One region of the Pseudomonas migulae genome, then DNA from elsewhere that is predicted to be linked to it. Evidence: predicted binding sites of a transcription regulator. Region 1 holds the regulator's gene; each other region holds the start of a gene.
What was found. The regulator sigma-54, encoded in region 1, starts transcription at its own class of promoters, with help from an activator protein. The targets are predictions, from matches to a motif close to ANTGGCATNNANNTTGCTNT.
Positions count from the first base shown of each region.

Region 2: a site for sigma-54 is predicted at 1,442-1,461, ahead of glnA (glutamate--ammonia ligase). Genes of this name have one in related genera too.
Region 3: a site for sigma-54 is predicted at 776-795, ahead of J2Y86_RS13480 (pilin). Genes of this name have one in related genera too.

Region 1 is NZ_JALJWR010000001.1:4,840,905-4,843,176, forward strand. It holds gene hpf (ribosome hibernation-promoting factor, HPF/YfiA family) at 1-134, opposite strand, end outside; gene J2Y86_RS22160 (RNA polymerase factor sigma-54) at 209-1,702, opposite strand; gene lptB (LPS export ABC transporter ATP-binding protein) at 1,887-2,272, opposite strand, start outside.
Region 2 is NZ_JALJWR010000001.1:4,237,916-4,240,187, forward strand. It holds gene glnA (glutamate--ammonia ligase) at 1-1,347, opposite strand, end outside; gene thiI (tRNA uracil 4-sulfurtransferase ThiI) at 1,676-2,272, shown strand, end outside.
Region 3 is NZ_JALJWR010000001.1:2,944,231-2,946,502, reverse strand. It holds gene pilB (type IV-A pilus assembly ATPase PilB) at 1-616, opposite strand, end outside; gene J2Y86_RS13480 (pilin) at 842-1,258, shown strand; gene J2Y86_RS13475 (BON domain-containing protein) at 1,586-1,939, shown strand; gene J2Y86_RS13470 (DUF2845 domain-containing protein) at 2,270-2,272, opposite strand, start outside.

The DNA.
Region 1 (2,272 bases):
TTCTCGACCGTCATCGTGACCTGCACGTTGGTGATCTTGTCGAAATGCCGTTCTAATCGTTCGAGTTTTTCGCCGATGTAGGTGCGAAGAGGTTCGGTCACTTCCAGTTGGTGTCCACTGATGTTGACTTGCATACAGCTTCTCCTTCGTTGCCAGTGCATAAAGCGGTAGATCAGATGATCTACCACTGGAACGCTGTGGCGTGGCTCTACATCAACCGCTTGCGTTCGCTCGAAGGCGCGATCCCGAGGGATTCGCGGTACTTGGCGACGGTGCGGCGAGCCACCTGAATGCCTTGTGCCTCCAGTAAACCAGCGATCTTGCTGTCACTCAACGGCTTTTTCTGATTTTCCGCCGCAACCAGTTTTTTGATGATCGCGCGGATCGCCGTGGACGAGCATTCGCCGCCTTCGGAGGTGCTGACATGGCTGGAGAAAAAGTATTTCAGCTCATATATGCCCCGAGGGGTATGCATGAATTTTTGCGTGGTCACCCGGGAAATCGTCGATTCGTGCATGCCCACCGCTTCAGCGATGTCATGCAGTACCAGCGGTTTCATCGCTTCGTCGCCGTATTCCAGAAAACCGCGTTGATGCTCGACGATCTGGGTGGCAACTTTCATCAGCGTTTCGTTACGGCTCTGCAGGCTCTTGATGAACCAGCGGGCTTCTTGTAGCTGATTGCGCATGAAGGTGTTGTCGGCGCTGGTGTCGGCGCGGCGCACAAAACCGGCGTACTGGGCGTTGACCCGCAGCCGCGGTACCGATTCCTGGTTCAGTTCTACCAGCCAGCGCTCGTTGTCCTTGCGCACGATCACGTCGGGAACGACGTATTCGGCTTCACTGGACTCGATCTGCGAGCCAGGACGCGGGTTGAGGCTCTGGACCAGTTCAATGACCTGGCGCAGTTCATCTTCCTTGAGCTTCATGCGGCGCATCAGCTGGCTGTAGTCGCGGCTGCCGAGCAAATCGATATAGTCGGTGACCAGGCGCTTGGCCTCGGCCAGCCAGGGTGTCTTGGCGGGCAGCTGGCGCAATTGCAGCAGCAGGCATTCACCGAGGTTGCGGGCGCCGATGCCGGCCGGTTCGAACTGCTGGATGCGGTGCAGGACGGCTTCGATCTCGTCCAGTTCGATGTCGAGTTCCGGGTCGAAGGCTTCGAGGATTTCCTCGAGGGTTTCGTCCAGGTAGCCCTGATTGTTGATGCAATCGATCAGGGTCACGGCGATCAGGCGATCGGTGTCGGACATCGGCGCCAGGTTCAGTTGCCACAGCAGATGGCTCTGCAGGCTTTCACCGGCCGATGTGCGGGTGGTGAAATCCCACTCGTCGTCATCGTTGCTCGGCAGGCTGCTGGCGCTGGTCTGATAGACGTCTTCCCAGGCAGTGTCGACGGGCAGTTCGTTGGGAATGCGCTCGTTCCAGTCGCCCTCGTCGAGGTTGTCCACCGTCGGGGCGGTTTCCTGGTAGGAGGGTTCCGAAACATCGGCGTTGGGTTGCTGTTCGGCTTTGTCGGCCAAGGGGTCGGCGTTATCGAAGTCGTCGCCTTCTTCCTGGCGTTCGAGCATCGGATTGGACTCCAGGGCTTCCTGGATTTCCTGTTGCAGGTCCAGGGTCGACAATTGGAGCAGGCGGATGGCCTGTTGCAGCTGCGGTGTCATCGTCAGCTGCTGGCCCATTCTCAAGACTAGCGATGGTTTCATGGCAGGGGCTTAACACCTTATTCGCCGGCGCACATGCGCCATCCACTACAGGGCGCCGAAGCGCCAAACATAAGCAAATTATATGCCCGAAACTGCAGCGTTTGCCTAGAGCGCTGTAACAATAAAAAAGTATTGATTTTTTATCGCGGCGAGCGCTCGGACAACCAGCCAGACACCTCAGCGCTTACAGGCGGAACTCGTGGCCCAGATACACTTCCTTGACCAGGTCGTTGGCCAGGATGGTGGCAGAGTCACCTTCGGCGATCAGCTGGCCATCGTTGACGATGTAGGCGGTTTCGCAGATGTCCAGTGTTTCACGGACGTTGTGGTCAGTGATCAGCACGCCAATGCCCTTGGCCTTGAGGTGGTAGATGATCTGCTTGATGTCGCCCACGGAAATCGGGTCCACACCGGCGAAGGGTTCGTCGAGGAGGATGAATTTCGGGTTGGTCGCCAGAGCGCGGGCGATTTCCACGCGGCGGCGTTCACCACCGGACAGGCTCATGCCGAGGTTGTCCCGGATGTGGCTGATGTGGAATTCCTGCAGCAGGCTTTCCAGCTCTTTGCGAC
Region 2 (2,272 bases), 600 kb from region 1:
TTCTTCGCTTTTCAGAGCGATGTAAGCGTCGATGAAGTCATCGGAGAACACGCCGCCTTTGGTCAGGAACGCACGACCTTTGTCCAGCTCTTCCAGGGCTTCTTTCAGGCTGCCGCAAACTTGTGGGATCTCTTTCGCCTCTTCAGGCGGCAGGTCGTACAGGTTTTTGTCAGCTGCGTCGCCAGGGTGGATCTTGTTCTGGATGCCGTCCAGGCCAGCCATCAACAGTGCAGCAAAGCCCAGGTACGGGTTGGCTGCTGGATCCGGGAAGCGGGCTTCGATACGGCGAGCGCGAGGGCTGGACACGTAAGGAATACGGATCGAAGCGGAACGGTTGCGAGCCGAGTAGGCCAGCATCACTGGAGCTTCGAAGCCTGGGACCAGACGCTTGTAGGAGTTGGTCGACGGGTTGGTGAAGCCGTTCAGGGCCTTACCGTGCTTGATGATGCCGCCGATGAAGTACAGAGCGGTGTCGGACAGGCCGGCATAGCCTTCGCCAGCGAAGGTGTTCTTGCCATCTTTGGCGATGGACAGGTGAACGTGCATACCCGAACCGTTGTCGCCGTACAGAGGCTTAGGCATGAAGGTCGCGGTGCGGCCGTATGCGTCAGCAACGTTGTGTACGCAGTACTTCAGGGTCTGAACTTCGTCAGCCTTGGCTACCAGGGTGTTGAACTTCACACCGATTTCGTTCTGACCGGCAGTCGCCACTTCGTGGTGGTGAACTTCGATGACCAGACCCATTTCTTCCATGGCGTTGCACATGGAGGTACGGATTTCGTGGTCGTGGTCGAACGGCGGAACAGGGAAGTAGCCGCCTTTGACGCCTGGACGGTGGCCACGGTTGCCGCCTTCCACGTCCTGGTCGGACATCCACGAACCTTGTTCGGAGAAGATCTTGAACATCGAGCCCGAGATGTCGGACTTGAACTTCACTTCGTCGAAGATGAAGAATTCTGGTTCCGGACCAACAAATACGGTGTCGCCGATACCGGTCGACTTCAGGTATTCCTCGGCACGCTTGGCGATCGCACGTGGGTCACGGTCGTAGCCTTGCATGGTCGAAGGCTCGATCACGTCGCAAACCAGGATCAGGGTCGGCTCTTCGGTGAACGGGTCGAGAACGGCAGTGCTGTCGTCCGGCATCAGGATCATGTCGGAGGCTTCGATGCCTTTCCAGCCAGCGATGGAGGAACCGTCGAACATTTTGCCTTCTTCGAAGAAAGCTTCATCCAGCGCGTCGCGAGCCGGCATGGTCACGTGGTGCTGAGTGCCTTTGGTGTCCGTGAAGCGCAGATCAATCCACTTGACGTCATGATCTTTGATGAGTTGAACCGACTTCGACATAGTGTCCTCCGGGTGGATTAGGGCTGGTAGTGGTTGCCCTTTAATGTTTGTGATGCCGGCGCGAATACTCTGCCAAGGCAACCTGCCTCACAAGGGAGCAAATTGCATGCCAGTGCCCCAGCATGGGTTTTTTGCCCCAATATCACGCTTATAAAGGCACAAATCGCATTTCCGGACAAAACATCGCCCTACAATGTTGCGTTAAAACCCGTAAATGACCTGTTTTGGTGCGTGCAAAACCTTCTGCACATTAACTGGTTAAACCTTGAGCAATTTCCGCTATAATCCGCGCCCCCCTTTTTCGGCTGGCCCAGCGCGCGCTGTTTTCATGAAACTAATCGTAAAAGTCTTCCCCGAGATCACCATCAAGAGCCGCCCGGTACGGATGCGTTTCATCCGCCAGTTGGCCAAAAACATCCGCACCGTGCTCCGTGACCTGGACCCGGCCGTGGTGGTGAACGGTGTGTGGGACAATCTCGAGCTTGAAACCCGCGTCACTGAGCCCAAAGTCCTGAAGGACATGACCGAGCGCCTGAGCTGCATGCCGGGTATCGCGCATTTCCTGCAGGTCGACGAATACCCGTTGGGCGACTTCGATGACATCGTCGCCAAGTGCAAGCTGCATTTCGGTGATTCGCTGGCCGGGAAGATTTTTTCGGTGCGCTGCAAACGCGCCGGCAAGCATGAATTCAGTTCGATGGATGTCGAGAAATACGTCGGCAGCCAACTGCGTCGTCAGTGCGGCGCCGCCGGAATCTCGCTGAAAGAGCCGGAAATCGAAGTTCGCCTCGAAATTCGCGACAAACGGTTGTTCGTGATCCACAGCCAGCACAACAGCATCGGCGGATATCCGCTGGGTGCACTGGAACAGACACTTGTGCTGATGTCCGGCGGCTTCGATTCCACTGTTGCTGCCTACCAGATC
Region 3 (2,272 bases), 1.9 Mb from region 1:
CGAAGTGCAGGTCGGAGGAGCCGCTCTTGATCGCGTCGAGCAACATCTTGTGGACAAAGCGCACCACCGGCGCGTCGTCGGCGTCTTGCCCGGCGATGGCGTCCTGGTTGCGGTCATCCATCGACTCGATGTCGACGCCATCGAGGTCGACGTCGGCCATGTCTTCGAGGCCAGTACTATGGCTGTCGAAAAATTTCTCGATGGCGTCGCTGAGCTTGTCGTCCTCCACCAGAATGGCTTCGGTGTTCAGCCCGGTGCTGAACTGGATATCGTTGATGGCCTGGTGATTGGTCGGGTCGGAAACCCCGACGAACAACTTGTTGCCGCGCCGCCAGAGGGGCAGGGCGTGGTGCTGGCGAACCAGTTTTTCGCTGACCAGTCCTTTGGGTTGGGACTCTTTGTCCAGGGAGTGGAGGTCCAGCAGGGCCATCCCGAAATGCTCCGAGGCAATCTCGGCGACCTGACGGCTCTTCACCAGTTTGTTCTGCACCAGATAACTGACCAGGGAGAGTTTCTGGCGTTGGGCTTGCTGATACGCCTGTTGCGCGCTTTTGTCAGTGAGCAGTTCGGCCAGGACCAATTGCTTGGCCAGACCGCTAAGGGCGATGTCATTCATTGGAATACCGGACGCAGACAGTTCATGACTTATAGCCTAGTCAACCGATGGAGCCAAACCAGCGCTGCTCTGGTGACAAAAAGTGTCAGTTAGTGCGGACCTTGGGTACTGGCAAAAGCGCCGTGTTGTTCTCGCGCCCCGTTAACAGGGGATTAACGGATTGGCACGGGCTGTGCTGCGGCTAATTCAGATCATGAGATTTCGACTCATGCATGGAGCTTGTCTATGAATACTCAAAAAGGTTTTACGCTGATCGAGCTGCTGATCGTGGTGGCGATCATCGGGATTCTGGCGACGTTTGCATTGCCGGCTTACTCGAAATATCAGGCCCGCGCGAAAGTGACGGCGGGGTTGGCGGAGATTGCAGCCTTGAAGGTTTCGTTTGAAGATCTGATGAATGCCGGCACTTTAGAACCCACCACACTGGCAGGCGCCGGTACGACTACGCAGAACTGTGCAATCGCTGTCACCGGTACGGTTGCTTCGGGCGCTGGAACCATCGTCTGCACACTGCAGAAGGCACCCGCTCCTGTAGCAGGTAAAACCATTACGCTGACGCGCAGTGCTACGACGGGCTGGTCATGCGCCACCGGCGTCACTGCCGATTACGCACCGCCTGGTTGCACAGCTTCTGCAACGTAATGCTGCAGACGGGTAAATAGAAGAATGCCTCATCGTCAGATGGGGCATTTTTTTTGGGAAAAACGTCAAGTTTGCCGCGATGCTCAGCAAGAATTAGAAAACCCCGCAAATTCATGGCCTTAGGCCCACGCCAAAACCCGCAACTTGCATGTACATAAATTCAAAGTCATGCAATTTGCATGATTCCGAAAATTTGCCATTTCTGTATCTTATTGATTTATAACGATTTGTTGTCTGTCTTAAACTTGGCACAGCGTTCGCAATATACCCAGTAACCCTGCTGACAAGACACGCAGCAGACTTTATGAAAAAACAGGAGTTACTCGTATGAAGAAGTTCGCTATCGCTGCCGCTACTGCTACCGCGCTGACCCTGACCATGGCCAACGCTGCATTCGCTCAAACACAAGCGACCCAGGCTCCAATGGTTCTGGCTGCGGGTGAAGTGACAGAAGCCAAGGAAGCTACCTCCGACACCTGGATCACCACCAAAGTCAAAGCTGACCTGGTGACCGAAAAAGGCATTCCTGGTACCGACATCAAGGTTGAAACCAACAAAGGTGTTGTTTCCCTGTCGTCCACCACTGCCGTGACTGACTCCCAAAAAGAAGTTGCGGTGAAAATCGCCAAGAACATCAAAGGCGTCAAAGCGGTCTCCGCTGACGGCCTGAAAGCCGAGTAAGGCAAGACTTCTCGCCTGAACCGGGAGAAGACGCGGTAGACGAGCCAAGTCATACGTCTACCGCCACTTGAGAGTTCATGCGACGGCCACAAGGATGTGGCCATTACAGGCCCCGGACATTCGTGTTTGGGGCCTGTTCTATTGTGGGTACCGCAAAACCAATGTCGGAGCGAGCCTGTGTCGTGAGGGGATTTATCCCCGTTCGGCTGCGAAGCAGTCGCAAGCTAAGTGGCACCGTAGTCACAGACTTGGGGCCGCTTCGGGACCCAACGGGGGATAAATCCCCTCGCCACACAGGTTCACTTCCACATTTTTGGTTTTGTGTCGGGTTCA